2 regions of the Paenibacillus sp. QJM3NY_38 genome follow, and region 2 is predicted to be linked to the other one. Evidence: riboswitches for the same ligand, from Rfam matches in the RefSeq annotation. Region 2 holds a riboswitch; the other holds the start of a gene.

Region 1 (7,411 bases), 980 kb from region 2:
AGTAGTTGAACAAGAACAAACAATCACAAATTACAGTGAATACCCATCAGTCCTAGAACCTAATGATATTATGAAGATACTTAATATAGGAAGAAAACAAACATACGAGCTATTAAATGATCCACCTTTTCATGTAATAAGAATAGGTAAGAGGAGACTAATCAAAGTAAGCAAAGAAGTATTTATAGCTTGGCTTGAAGGAAAATAAATACATAAGACTAAAGCATGCGTATTTCGCTTGCTTTTTTTGTTTATGAATGTTAATTTTAAAAATAATCGTTTCATTAAGAGTAATTCCTTCCTTTTAGGCTAACTGGTAGGGAAAACGGTAGGAAATCATAAATAACCTTAGATAATCATAGGGTTACACAGGATCACTCATACCAACTATGAAACGAGGGTTATCCCTTGATTACCAAGGGTTTTGGTAACTTTAGATCACCAAAGATAACTTAATGGAATTACTCGACACAACTGAATAATTAGCAATATCCTTCGGGGCAGGGTGAAATTCCCTACCGGCGGTGATGAACGCAGTGATTGAGCTTTAGAAAGCAGATGGCTGCGTCTTAGTCCGTGACCCGGATATGCGTGTGTTGTTACACACCGTATGCGGTGGACCTGGTGAAAATCCGGGACCGACAGTATAGTCTGGATGGGAGAAGGAGTGAAAGACACATAAGCAACATGTGCTATTTGTGTCTGTGCACACAACGCGATATGCGTTATGTGCAGGTTTTCACATGCAATTCGAATTTTGTTTGCGATGTTTGGATATCGTCGCTGGCAAACAGATTCGTGTTGTTTGCTATAGGCAAAACCTGCGACCATAACGGTTATTCAGCGTGTCGATTATTAACTTCCATCAAGCCCTGTTAAGGATTCCCCGAATCTTTGGCAGGGCTTTTTTGTGTGAACGTTGAGAAAGGGGCATGTTTAGCATGGATATCGTCAACGATGAATTCTATATGTCACTTGCGCTGGACCTGGCTGAACGTGCTCAGGGCCAAACCGGGATTAATCCGGTTGTGGGCTGTGTCGTCGTTAAGGATGGCGCGCTTGCAGGGGTGGGAACACATCTGGAGCGCGGAACACCGCACGCTGAAGTTCATGCCCTGAATATGGCTGGCAGCAAAGCAGCGGGCAGTACGGTGTACGTGACACTGGAGCCCTGCAGTCACTACGGAACGACGCCGCCTTGCAGCGAGAGGCTGATTGCCGAGGGTGTTGAGCGAGTGGTTGTTGCTTGCGAGGATCCCAATCCTCTTGTTGCGGGCAATGGGATCCAAATGCTGCGCGCAGCAGGAATCCGGGTTGAGACGGGTGTCCTTAAGGAACGTGCTCTTCGCTTGAACGAAACCTTTATTAAATTCATTACGACGGGTCAGCCTTTCGTAACGTTAAAGACAGCCAGCACGCTGGACGGCAAGATCGCTTCGAAAACCGGTGATAGCAAGTGGATATCCAATGAGGAATCAAGAGAGCTTGTGCATACGCTGCGTCATCGTCACCAGGGCATCATGGTTGGCGTGTCTACCGTTATCGCGGATAATCCAAGCCTGACGACAAGGCTTGGTGTGGAAGGCTTGCATCCGGTTAGGATCATTGTGGATTCCAGCTTGCGAATCCCGCTTGACAGCCATGTCGTGACAGACGGATTGGCGCCGACGTGGATCTTGACGACGGAGCAGGCGCATGAGAAGAAGCGGTCCGTGCTGGAAGAGCAGGGAGTTCAGGTCATCCCCTGCGGACCAGGACCGCGTGTGGATCTGAAGGCTGCACTGGTGAAGCTGGGGCAGAAGGGGATTGCCTCCATTTTGCTGGAAGGTGGGGGCACGCTGAATGGCTCGATGCTGGAACAGAAGCTGGTGGATCGGCTCATCCTGTTCATCGCCCCTAAGATTATTGGTGGATACGATTCCCCGGGAAATTACATGTTCAGCGGGTATGAGCAGATGAATCAAGCGATTCAGCTGACAGGACTTGAGACCGAAAGACTTGGCGACAATATTTACGTCACCGGGATTCCGGTCTGGAAATAAGGAGAAAGAAAGGAGGGAAACCTGTGTTTACTGGATTGGTTGAGGAGATCGGCGAGATGAGGCGAATCGGACGGAGGGGCGAAGCCATGGTGCTGAGCATTTCCGCGAGCCGGATTATGGATGATTTAAAGCTGGGGGACAGCGTATCCGTTAACGGCGTTTGCTTGACGGCTACAACCATTGACAAAGGCATATTTACGGTGGACGTGATGCCGGAAACCTATAGAAATACCAATCTGAAGGAACTGCAGCCAGGCGGAAAGGTGAATCTGGAACGGGCGATGGCTGCCGGAGGCAGATTTGGAGGCCATATCGTTCAGGGGCATGTGGATGGCGTCGGCGTCATTCGGAATGTGCAGGAGGATCAGAATGCCGTGGTATATGAGATTGCTCCCGCGAATGGGGACGTATTCAAATATATCATTCCAAAAGGCTCCGTCACACTGGATGGAATCAGCTTGACCGTTGTCAAAACAACAGATTCCTCCTTTACGGTATCGATCATCCCCCATACGCTGGCGGAGACGGTGCTGGCTTATAAAAAAGCGGGCGATACGATTAATATCGAATGCGACATTTTAGGGAAATATGTAGATCACCTGCTGCATTACGGCTCAGAAGGGGCCGGTAGCAAAGGCGGGACAAAACCGGGGATCAGCAGGGATTATCTTGCGGAACACGGATTTGCCTAAGCCTGGTGATTCACATAGAGTCTCCATGAGGAAGAAGGAGGAGTAGCGATGGATGAACGCTTTTCATTTCATACAATCGAAGAGGCGTTAACCGATTTGAAGGAAGGCAAGGTCGTCATTGTTGTCGATGATGAAGACCGTGAGAATGAGGGCGATTTTATCGCATTAGCAGATAAGGCAACCCCGGAGGTCATTAATTTTATGATAACCGAAGGCCGTGGGCTCGTATGTTTGCCCATGACGCAGGCCAGAGCCCAGGAGCTCGACCTCAAACCGATGGTTACCCAAAATACGGATTTTCATGGAACGGCCTTTACGGTTTCCATTGATCATAAGGATACTACGACAGGCATATTGGCCTATGAGCGGTCCATCACCGTCAAAGGCATTTTGGATTCGAATGCATCTGCGTCCGATTTCCGAAGACCGGGTCATATGTTCCCGCTGATCGCAAAAGATGGAGGCGTCCTGCGCCGGGCAGGACATACGGAGGCCGCTGTCGATCTTGCCAGATTGAGCGGCTCCTATCCGGCCGGTGTCATCTGCGAGGTAATCAAGGAAGACGGCACAATGGCACGGCTGCCGGACCTTGTGGAGATTGCGAAGAAGCATGAGCTGAAGCTGATTAGCATCAAGGATCTGATTCATTACCGCAATGAAAAAGAAAAGCTTGTCCAGCGAGAGGTAGCTGTGCGGATGCCGACCGACTTCGGCGTGTTTCAGGCCGTAGCCTACACCAACGACGTGGACAATAAAGAGCATGTTGCCTTGGTAAAAGGGGAGATCGACGGGAATGAGCCTGTTCTCGTGCGCGTGCATTCCGAGTGCCTGACAGGAGATGTGTTTCACTCCCATCGCTGCGATTGCGGTCCCCAGTTCGAGGCAGCACTCCGCCAAATCGATGAAGCAGGCAGAGGCGTTCTTCTCTACATGCGCCAGGAGGGGCGGGGCATCGGCTTAATCAACAAATTGAAAGCCTACAAGCTGCAGGAAGAGGGACTCGACACCGTGGACGCCAACCTGAAGCTCGGCTTTGCGGCCGATCTGCGCGATTACGGCATCGGAGCCCAGATCCTGAAGGATCTGGGGATCAGAAAAATCCGCTTGCTGACAAACAATCCGCGCAAAATCAAAGGCCTCGAAGGTTATGGTCTTGAGGTTGTGGAGCGCGTTCCAATCCAAATGCCGGAGAACGAGGATAACACGGGCTACCTGCATACCAAGCAAGCCAAGCTCGGTCATATGCTGAAATTCAGCGATATCGAGCAGAACGAGAGCACCAACTAATCACCACATAACAAAAGGTCTTATTTGAGAAGACGGATTTGCCTGAGCATAATAAGCAGAGGAGCAAATCAGTTCTGGAGAAGCGGTAGCGGTCGCCTTTAAATCCTGATTTCCACCTTGAAAAAATAGATCATGAAATCAGGATTTAACAGCGATCGGAAGAACGATTTGATCCGGCAGCGACTTGTTGCGAAGCAATGACTATGATCACCTTAAGACCTTATATAAACTCCAAACCGAAAGGAAGTCATTCATCATGGCAACTATATTTGAAGGTAAATTAGTATCCGAGGGCCTAAAGTACGGGATCGTCGTAGGTCGATTCAACGAATTCATCACCAGCAAGCTGCTGAGCGGCGCACTGGACGCACTGAAGCGTCACGGCGCACAGGAGAACGAAATCGATGTGGCCTGGGTGCCGGGTGCGTTTGAAATCCCGCTGATTGCCCAAAAAATGGCAGAGAGCGGCAAATACGATGCAATCATCACCTTGGGAACCGTCATTCGCGGGTCCACCACGCATTATGATTATGTATGCAACGAAGTGGCCAAGGGGGTATCCGCAATTAACCTGAAGACCGGTGTACCAACGATTTTCGGTGTCGTGACAACGGAGAATATCGAACAAGCCGTGGAACGCGCGGGAACGAAGGCCGGCAATAAAGGCTGGGATTCGGCTATGGCAGCCATTGAAATGGCGAACTTGACGAAAAGCCTAAAATAGTGCTTATTTAATGTAGTGCTCTTTTTTTGAGCACTGCATTTTATTTTTTGGCGGGAGGTTTCACCGTGACCGTATTATACAAGCTGGAAACGTTTGAAGGACCGCTCGATCTGCTGCTGCATTTGATTGATAAAGCGGAAATCGACATCCAGGATATTCCCGTCAGCGAGATTACCGAACAATACATGGCCTATTTGCACAACATGCAGGAGCTGGAGCTGGAAATTACGAGCGAATTTCTGGTCATGGCTGCAACGCTGCTGTCTATAAAGAGCAAGCTATTGCTTCCGAAGCCTCCGGTTATCGAAATGGACGAGTTCGATTTTTATGAAGAGGATGACATGGATCCCAGAGCAGAGCTCATTGCGAAGCTGATCGAATACCGTAAGTACAAAGGCATCGCACGCCACCTGCATGAGAAGGAATGGGAACGCAGTCTGATTTATTCCAAGGAAGCGGAAGACCTGACGCCTTACATGCCGGAAGTGGAAGAGAATCCGGTTCAGGGATTACATATTTCCGATTTGATCGCTGCTTTTCAAAAAGCGTTAAGCAAAGCAGTCAAACGTACATCGTATGCCCGCATTCAGCGGGATGAAATATCGGTTAAGGACCGGATTCGTCAGGTCATGGATGCTTTGGAGGAGGTTGGGCCTGGAGGCAGAATCCTGTTCTCCAAGCTGCTACACGAAGAGATGGTACGGCATGAAATCGTGGTAACCTTCCTGGCCATTTTGGAGCTGATGAAAATGAAGCAAATTTTGTGCTACCAAGAGAAGTTGTTTGAAGATATCGTCATGGAGTGGAGAGGGGAAGGACGCATTGATGGATTATCCGAAGCTGAAATCGATTATTGAGGGGCTTCTGTTCCTGTCGGGAGAAGAGGGCTTGTCGGTTAGGCAAATTGCTGAGATCACCGAGCAGTCGGATGGCCTGGTTGGCGAAGCGCTTGAGGACATGAAGGAGGAATGGGAGCGCCATGAGCGCGGGATTCAGATCGTACAGATTGCGGGGAGTTACAAAATCGCGACGCTGGCCGAGCACGCTCCGTATTTTGAGCGCCTGGCGTATTCGCCTTCCCGCTCCTCCTTGTCGCAAGCCGCACTCGAAACACTTTCCATCGTGGCTTATCGTCAACCGATTACGCGCGTAGAGATTGAAGACATCCGCGGCGTCAAGTCCGAACGGGCTATCCATACGCTGGTAAGCAAAGGATTGATCGAGGAAGTCGGACGCGCCGAGGCGATTGGCAGACCGATTCTGTATGGAACGACCAAGTCCTTCCTGGAATATTTCGGGCTTGCCAATATCAAGGATTTGCCGGAGCCGTCGCAATTCGAGGATAACGATAGTTTAGAAGAGGAAACGCAGCTGTTGTTCGATAAGCTTGACGGTCGTCAGCTTACGTTTGATGATGTAGAGGAAAGCTAGCCATTATACAATATTATAGGCTGCAGCAAAAAGTTGATCCTGGGCATGGTGAAATCCATCGTCCGGGATTTTTTTATGTGGCTAGCGAAAATTTGAATTTCAAGGACTTGGAACAATTTCGCATCATTTGGAGGCGCTTTTGCCATACTAAGCCAAGCGGATTACATTTGACTAAGTTCGTGCTGGGGGTTACTTCGTGAGGATATGGATCTTTCTGGCGGCTGGTCTGGTCGTTCTCCTCATCGTATTGCTGATCGTTGTGCTGAGCTCCAAGGTAACGATTAAGCTGGATGTGGTTCTAAAAAAAGATGAATATAAAGTGTTGGCGGAAATCAAAATGATTTTCGGATTGATTAAGCGCAAGTATGCAGTCCCCTTTCATCTGGCGAACGGTGGGATCGAGTTTAAGAAGGAAACCGTTGGTGGAGACGGAGAACAGGGAACTGCGCCCGATTCAAAAGAGGAGAAGGCTTCGAGCAAAACGATCAGATTTAAGGACTACGGGCGGGCCATGCTTTCAACAAAAGGTTTCAAAAAGTGGTTGAGACAGACGATGTCGGCCGTTCATCTTATGGATGTGCGCTGGTCAACCCGGATTGCCCTGGAGCATGCGGCCGACACGGCGGTAGCGACTGGGCTGCTGCATGGCATCAAGCATACGTTACTTGGATGGATGTCGTATCGCCTGGTCATGGAAGAGCTTCCCCGAATTGATGTGGTGCCGCTCTTTAACGGTCCGCCGCAAATTTCCACAGAGCTTAACTGCATAGCGAAAATCTCTTGCGGAAAAGCTATGTATGCTGGACTGGTACTTATAGTTCGCGTGTTAAAGGTGAAAGGAGGAATAAGATCATGGCAGAACACCCTATTCAAGGCTTGATGCAAACGGCTATGGAAAACATCAAGGGAATGGTGGACGTTAATACGATTGTGGGCGATCCGGTGAATACGCCGGATGGGTGTGTAGTGGCTGAAAGATACCACGCCAACAAAGCGGTGCTAAACCCCGAAACCCTTGGTACGTATAGAGAAAGTAGATATACGTGAATAACTGGGATGTAGGGAGGACGGATATGCGAATGCCAAATATGAACGGTAAGTATGGTGAAAGCTTCAGAAAAAACAAATTTATCGAAGTTCAGCAGTTCTTAGCGGAGATTGGGTACAGGCTCCATGAAACAGAGTACGTCAATAATAGAACGCCTATGAGCGTTGAGTGCAACAACAATCACATC
Region 2 (7,721 bases):
ATTGAGTCGGATTCCGGCCCGGAGGGACTGGACTTTATTCCGGCCGCGGACAGCAAGACAGGACGACCGCTGCTGCTGGTCGCTAATGAGGTCAGTGGAACGGTGGCCCTGCTGGAGCTCCAGGTGACCAAAATTACGCTGGACAAGACATCGCTGAAGCTGAGTCCAGGCGGCGCACCGGAACTGTTGCAGGCGAGCGTGGAGCCGATCCAAGGCGGTTCAACCGAGCTGGCTTGGAGTTCCTCCAACGAAATGGTAGCTGCCGTAGACCAGAACGGCCTGGTCACGCCGGTCTCCGCAGGGGAAGCGGTGATAACCGTCCTGAGCAAGGATGGCTACGGATCAGCGGAAGTACCGGTTAAGGTTACGGACGGTTCAGTGGATGGAGAACCGTGGAAGTTAACAGTGATGCATACCAATGATACCCATGCGCATTTGGCGGAAGTGGCCAGACGGGCCACGCTGGTTCAGGAGGTCCGAAGCGAAGGCGGGAACAGCCTGCTGCTGGATGCAGGGGATGTATTCTCCGGCGATCTGTATTTCACCAAATGGTTTGGGCTGGCGGATCTGGCCTTCATGAACTATATGGGTTATGACGCAATGACGTTCGGTAACCACGAATTCGATCAAGGAACCAAGACGCTTGCAGATTTCGTGAGCAAGGCGCAATTCCCGCTTGTCAGCGCGAATGTGGATCTTAGTCAGGATGCTAACATCTCGCACCTGATTCGTAAGCCGGCGGTGATCGATACCGATCAGCCAAAGACAACGGCAAATAACGGGGTATATCCATACGTAACATTGCTGGTTGACGGCCAAAGGGTCGGGGTATTCGGCCTAACGACCGAGGATACGGCCGAGACGTCCAGCCCGGGGAAAGACGTAGTCTTCCGCAATGCGGTGACTTCGGCCCAGGCAACGGTTGAAGCGATGGAGAAGGACGGGCTTGATAAGATCATCGCCTTGTCTCACCTGGGTTATGCCAAAGATCAGGCGCTGGCCGAGGCCGTCGAAGGCATCGACCTCATTGTCGGAGGCCATACCCATACGACGCTCAATGCACCGGAAGTGGTGATGGACAATCAACACGGTACACCAACCGTCATCGTGCAGGCGAATGAATGGGGCAAGTTCCTTGGCCGGGTAGACCTGCAGTTTGACCAAAACGGCGTTGTTCTCGTTGGCGACGGCGAACTCGGCGGCAAGCTGATTCCGGTAGATAGTACGGTCCAGGAAGACACGCAGGCCAAGGATATGCTGGCTCCTTACAAAGCGGAATTGGAAGAACTGATGAAGCAGGTTATCGGTACTGCAGGCGTCGTACTTGACGGCAAACGCGAGAATGTCCGCTCCAAGGAGACGAATCTCGGCAATCTGATTGCGGATGGCATGCTGACTAAAGCCAAAGAGCTTAAAAATGCTGATATTGCCCTCACCAATGGTGGAGGTATTCGCGCCGCAATCGATGAGGGCGAAATCACGATGGGCGAGCTGCGTACGGTGATGCCTTTCGGAAATACGCTGTTTGTTATGGACGTCACCGGACAGCAGCTGAAAGACGGATTGGAGAACGGAATAAGCGGTGCCAAACTGGCGGATCTGCCAGGAAAGTTCCCGCAAATCGCCGGGATGAAATTCAAATGGGATCCTAGCGCTCCGGCAGGCGATAAAGTGTTCGACGTACAGATCATGAAGGACGGAAGCTACAAACCTCTGGTATTGACCGAGACGTACCGGATGGCAACGAACAGCTTTGTAGCCAAGGGCGGGGATGGATATAAATCCTTTGCCGATGCGATTGCCGAAGGAAACTACAACGAGGATTTGGGTTACCCGGATTATGAAATTTTCATGGAGTATGTGAACAAGCTGGGCGGTAAGGTTACGCCTAAGGTCGAGGGTAGAATTACGGAGCAGAAGAAACCGGCGAATCCGGGCGACGGCTCTTCTCCTGGATCAGGATCAGGCGGGTTGGGAGGCGGCTCCGTAACACCGCCGGTATCACAGTCTAATCCTCCTTCCTCTGGCGGAAACACATCATTGCCAAACGTAATGGCAGGCAAGGATCTGAATATAAGTGATGCAGGCGGAGCAGTGGACCGCATTACGGTGAAGGAAGAGGCGTGGAAGAAGGCAGTTGCCGGATTGTCTGCGAACGGGAAGCAGGAGCTCATTATTCGAGCTCCAGAGTTGAACCGTGCCGCCGAGTTATCCCTTTCGGCAGCAGATCTGAAGTTGGCCATGGAACGGAATTCGAATGTGACCCTGGTGCTGGAGACCGCGCTTGGCGCATTCCGTCTTCCAGTAACGGCTCTACATTTGGATGAGGCTTTGAAGCCGGCACAAGGCTCCGGGAGCATCCAAGTGAAGGTATCCGTGGCTCCGGTAGCAAGCAAGGTAGCGGATGCTATGACAAGCAAGGCAGCTTCCATGGGCGCCTCGATGTCAGGAAGCGGAGCGCTTCAGTTTGGCGTAGCGGTTGGAGCACCAGGCGCAGAGCAAGAACGGAAGGATTTCGGGAAGCGTGTAATCAGCCGCATCCTGCCGTTGCCGGCAGGGACAGCTTCGAATTCGGTCACTGCTGTAATTTTTGACGCAGATGCGGGAAGCTTCCGATTTGTACCGGCTACAGCGACGACGTGGAATGGTAAACCGGCTATCGAAGTGAAGCATGCCGGAAACGGCATTTACGCACTGCTGCAGTATAAGAAGACCTTTGCCGATCTAAACGGCCACTGGGCGAAAGCGGAAATCGAATCCATGGCTTCCAAGCTGCTCGTGAACGGAGTTAACGCTAACTCGTACGCGCCGGGCAAAGTAATCACGCGAGCAGAGTTTACGGCTATGCTGGTCCGCGCGATGGGACTTAGTCCGGTCATCGAGAGCGGAGCATTCAAGGATGTTCAGGATGCCTCCGGTTATGCCGGCGAGATCGGCGCAGCGTTGCGTTACGGCTTGATCGAGGGCGGCACTGGGGGGGCCTTCTCGCCCAATGCCAGCATGACTCGAGCGGAAATGGCTGTCATGATCACCCGGGCCATGGAGGCGGTGAATCCGACAAGCCTATCGGATCAGGGTGCGAATGCCATTATTGAATTCAAAGATCAGGCATCCATCCCTGCCTGGGCGGCTGCCTATATTGCCAGACTTACGGAGCAAGGCATCCTGCGGGGTGACAACCATGGTCATTTCGGAGCACTCGATTCGGTTACCCGTGCGCAAGCGGCACTTGTTCTGAAACGTACTTTGGCAGCATTGAAATTTATGAACTAAGCGAAGCAGGAATTCATTAGAAATTATAAGACCGTCCTTAAGGTTGCTGTGAACTGTGACCCGATTTGTGGACAGTTTGAAATAAACCGCCTAGAGCTTAGCTAGCAAGCAGATGACCTCTGAATTCATCGGGGGTCATCTTTTTTAATGTCCACTGGTATCGTTCTGAGTTGTAGTAGCTTATGTACTCCTTCACTCGCACCCTCACTTCATCAATAGTTTGGCAATCGCTAAAATCAACGTCGTCTTTCAAGTGACCGAAGAATGATTCCATCGGGGCGTTGTCCCAGCAATTGCCTTTGCGCGACATCGACTGCTTAAATCCTGCCTTAGCAATGAGAAGACGGGTTTTAGGATGCGTGTAGTGCATCCCTTGGTCGGAGTGCAGAATCGCTTCTGGATGAATGTTTCCATCTAATCGCTCTAAAAGACGCTGTAGCGTCCGCTCGACAATTGGAAGCTCGAGTGTTGCTGCCACGCTGTCGGCAAGGATCTGCCTGGTCGCCCCGTCCTTCACGCAGGAAAGGTATGCCCAGTGTCCGCTTCCATAGCGCAAATAAGTGATGTCAGTGAGAAACACTTTCTCAGGTTCGCCTTGGTCAAACTTTCGCTCCAGCAGGTTCGGACACGTCTTGTGCTCTTGAGTTGCCTTAGCCATCTTGCGGTAGGGGTTCGCCTGACGGATTACGGCTACCAAGCCTGCCTTTTTCATAAGCCGGCGAATCTTCTTGTGGTTCATGACAACGCCGCTTATCTGTTCCAGCCGCATCTTAATCACAAGCGCACCTGCTTTGCCGCGGAGCGCGTCAAAGTGCTGCTTGATGAGAAGGATGTCCTGCTCGTCGGCGGCAGCACGAAGTTGACGATCTTCTTCCGTCCCCAGCCACCTGTAATAGCCGCTTGGACTTACTTCCACGAGCTCGCATAGATAGCGTGTCATTCGTTTCAGGCCATATGCCCGAATGGTGCGATTTATGATCTCATAGCGCTCGGAGGGCGTCAGCGTTTCTTCTTCTGCCGATCGAGCGCTTCGAGCTTTTTTAGCATGTCCACTTGAGCTTCAAGCAGTTTGATCTGGGCCTTAGCCCGTTTCAATTCTTCTTCGGCTGACAACTGACCAGTTGGCTTGCGCCCTGTACTGCCCTTACCGCGCCGCTCTGTAGCCAAACCTTCCTCACCGTACAGTTCGAAGGTTTCACGCCACCGTTTTAAGCTGTCCTTGGGCTTCTTATGACCAATAACGTCCAGGTCGAAGCCGGCACGAATAAAGATTTCTGAAGGTGTCTGCCCCTGCTTGTAGGCTTTCAGCGCCTCCAGCTTGAATGCAGGTGTGTATGTAATGGCCGCCTCGGTCACATGGTGTACGTTTGGATTCTCCTCCAGCTTCCTCATTTGCTCCTCGGTAAAGAGCACCCGTTTCAACTTCCCCATTCTCGTATCACTCCTCGTCACATACCTTGATTAAAACACAAATGACCCACAAGAAGTCACTTTTTTCAAAGTGTCCATCTTATGGGTCACAGTTCACTGAAATCTTAAGGGCGGTTTTTTTATCAATGTAAAATGCGAGCGGTTAAAGAGAAGTGCTCTGGTATCCGATAATATCCGTAAGTGTTAGATTAACGATTGGATAAGGATGTGAGTACATGCGCATTGCGTCTGCATATACATACTGGAGTCAGGTGAAACGGATGGACGCCGAATCAGCCCAAGGCGGATTTGAACAGCTGCTCCAGAAGAGCAAGAAGGAAGAAGAGAATAAGGGAAAGCTGGTAACCGTAAGGGAAGGCGGTTATTTGCGTCAGTATATGGTTCAACCGGATGGGAGCAAAATGCTGTTAAGCGAGAGAAAGCAGTACGAAAGTGAATCCGCCGCCAGTTCAAAAGCTCTATCGATGTCGTTGCCTCGAGTGAGCGGAATGAGTCTTAATACCAAGGACGCTCTCGATCTGCTATGTCTTCAGGCTGGTGCGGTCGGTACGCGTTCCAGCTACAAGATATTCGAAATCACCTAAAATGAATAAATACCAAAAAATCATACTGGTAACAAATTGATACTTGCTGTATAATTCTCAGTAAGTCTTGGTTGAACGTGAGATTTTTCATTGTAATCAACTCTAATTTCATTTATTTTGAAAATAGATGTATTTACATGAAAGAATTCATGTTATAATTTCAATACATTAACTAAGCTCATAGGAATTATCGGTTAATTAATTAGTGTGAATGCATTACAAAAATAAAACATGAATATGGATCTTCGGGGTAAGGTGAAATTCCTAACCGGCGGTGATGCTTCGTTCCGGCGTGAACGAAACTCAGCCCGCGACTCGCTGCGTTCTGGTGTGAATCTGATCGCAGCGACTGACTTGGTGCAATTCCAAGGCCGACGGTAAAGTCCGGATGGGAGAAGATCAAAAATGAGTTTGCCGTGGATGCGAAATTTTCCATTCGGCGCAGGCTTATTTGATCAGCCCCCGTTTACGTCGACACATGTCGATGACGGGGGCTTTCTGCTAGCAAGACCTCCGTATTCAAGACAGGAGAGGGCAAGATGAGTAATATTAATACTGGAGTCAAGGTGAAACCCTATGGTTCCGACACACAGGCAAGTTGACGTTTTAAGGGAGGGTTCTGGCTCGTCGTTTTGGGAGCCGCCCTGTGGGGCGTAGACCCCTTATTCCGGGTCATTCTGCTTAAGAATCTGACTTCGGCACAGATCGTTTTGCTTGAACATATCATTATTTCCTTGATTGCAATTCCTGTGTTATGGAAGAACCGGGAGGAACTAAAAGGCCTTGGCTGGAGTCATGTCGGTGCTCTGCTGTTTATATCCTGGGGCGGCTCGGCACTGGCTACTGTATTGTTCACGATGGGGCTGTCGAGCGGCAATCTGAATGCCGTCCTGCTGCTTCAGAAGCTGCAGCCGCTGTTTGCCATCATTCTGGCCAGCCTGCTTCTGAAAGAGAAGCTTCCGCGTCATTTCGGCGTACTGCTCATCATCGCGTTGGCGGGCACGTATTTACTGACCTTCGGTTTAACCTTGCCGATTGGCCATTGGAACGAGTTTATTCAAGTTGGCAGTCTCTTGTCCTTAGGTGCAGCAGCGCTGTGGGGCGGTTCAACCGTCATGGGGCGCCTGATGGTAGGCAAACTGAAATACGAGACGGTAACCTCGCTGCGCTTCGTGCTTGCCCTGCCGCTCCTGACCGTCATTACATGGAGCGAGGGGGCAGCATGGAATATGCCGGCCTGGAATACCGGGGCCTTTGCCTTGGTATCGCTGAACCTGATCGGCCAGGCATTACTGCCGGGTCTCCTGAGCCTGCTGGTTTATTATAAAGGATTAACCACGACCAAAGCCTCCGTGGCAACACTTGCGGAATTGAGTTTTCCCATGGTGGGCGTGCTCATCAACTGGATCGTATTCCAGCAGATCGTGACAGGTCCTCAGCTTCTTGGATTCCTTCTGATCTGGGTTGTACTGTTTATCATTTCGAGACAGCAATCCGAAGCTTCTCCGCAATTACAATGAAATCACATACGTTTGTAGAAAAAGCCGATCCGGGTGGGATCGGCTTTTTTGCTGTTACACAAAACTGTTCCAGTAAGTTTGCCCGGCGAAAGGATCATTTTTTTGAAAGATATGTAGGGTTTCCGGAATTAAAGGTGTCTTATATAGTAGCACCGGATCTAAGGCTTGGTTCAACCAAAGGAGATGGTTATAAAGGGGGGAGGATCCATGGAGGATCGGACATTGTTGGACGGGCTTGCGCTGAAAGATCCGCAATGTTTTGAAACATTGGTTGACCGCTATTCACGCTACATAGCCGCGGTGGTCGCTAAAGTGGCTGGTGGACGGTTTAATTCCTACGATGTGGAGGAAATCACCGGGGACGTGCTGGTCAAGCTGTGGACAGACGGGCCCAAAATCATGCTGCGCGGAGATAGCATCAAGCCTTATCTGGCCATAGCTGCGCGTAATCATACCTTGAATGTTTTGCGAAAAAGACAGCGGGTCATTGAATCCGAATTGGAAGATGATGCGGTTTCTTGTCCTTCTGCAGAGGCATTGGCTATTCTGCGGTAGGAGAAGGAAGCGATTAGCGGCATGGTCCAGGATATGGGGGAACCGGATCGCGAAATCTTCATCCGCAGGTACTTCTATTTGGAGAAAGTCCGAGATATTGCAAGCAGGCTGAATATGCAGGAGAAAGCCGTCACCGCCCGGATCCGCCGGGCAAAGGACAAACTGCGCATTCATTATGAAACCGATAATCTGTAGGATTTCTATAAGGACCGTGTCTATAGGAGTGAAGCTTCGAATCGATAGCGAAAGGGGATGGATGCAAGTGAAGCGGCGAATTGTAGATATCATGGCCAATATCGACAATCAGGAGCTGGAGAATCTCCTCCTTACGGAGGAAGAGGAACGCGAGTTGACACAG

The links. A riboswitch is a leader RNA that binds a small molecule or an ion and turns the genes downstream of it on or off. The one in region 2 is predicted to bind FMN.
Region 1: linked by a shared signal. The riboswitch ahead of ribD (bifunctional diaminohydroxyphosphoribosylaminopyrimidine deaminase/5-amino-6-(5-phosphoribosylamino)uracil reductase RibD) and the one ahead of AC0VZ8_RS06860 (DMT family transporter) in region 2 are both predicted to bind FMN.

The regions. Positions count from the first base shown of each region.
Region 1 is NZ_CM149665.1:2,556,222-2,563,632, forward strand. Features, by position in the region: gene AC0VZ8_RS11350 (helix-turn-helix domain-containing protein) at 1-208, shown strand, start outside; FMN riboswitch at 488-671, shown strand; gene ribD (bifunctional diaminohydroxyphosphoribosylaminopyrimidine deaminase/5-amino-6-(5-phosphoribosylamino)uracil reductase RibD) at 942-2,042, shown strand; gene ribE (riboflavin synthase) at 2,066-2,734, shown strand; gene AC0VZ8_RS11365 (bifunctional 3,4-dihydroxy-2-butanone-4-phosphate synthase/GTP cyclohydrolase II) at 2,783-4,021, shown strand; gene ribH (6,7-dimethyl-8-ribityllumazine synthase) at 4,278-4,745, shown strand; gene AC0VZ8_RS11375 (segregation and condensation protein A) at 4,811-5,602, shown strand; gene scpB (SMC-Scp complex subunit ScpB) at 5,571-6,176, shown strand; gene AC0VZ8_RS11385 (DUF2953 domain-containing protein) at 6,373-7,056, shown strand; partial or broken gene AC0VZ8_RS11390 (GerW family sporulation protein) at 7,029-7,145, shown strand; gene AC0VZ8_RS11395 (hypothetical protein) at 7,256-7,411, shown strand, end outside.
Region 2 is NZ_CM149665.1:1,578,638-1,586,358, forward strand. Features, by position in the region: gene AC0VZ8_RS06840 (choice-of-anchor I family protein) at 1-3,273, shown strand, start outside; gene AC0VZ8_RS06845 (IS3 family transposase) at 3,371-4,276, opposite strand; gene AC0VZ8_RS06850 (HTH domain-containing protein) at 4,273-4,704, opposite strand; gene AC0VZ8_RS06855 (hypothetical protein) at 4,920-5,288, shown strand; FMN riboswitch at 5,526-5,692, shown strand; partial or broken gene AC0VZ8_RS06860 (DMT family transporter) at 5,828-6,808, shown strand; gene AC0VZ8_RS06865 (RNA polymerase sigma factor) at 7,016-7,363, shown strand; gene AC0VZ8_RS06870 (sigma factor-like helix-turn-helix DNA-binding protein) at 7,385-7,558, shown strand; gene AC0VZ8_RS06875 (hypothetical protein) at 7,620-7,721, shown strand, end outside.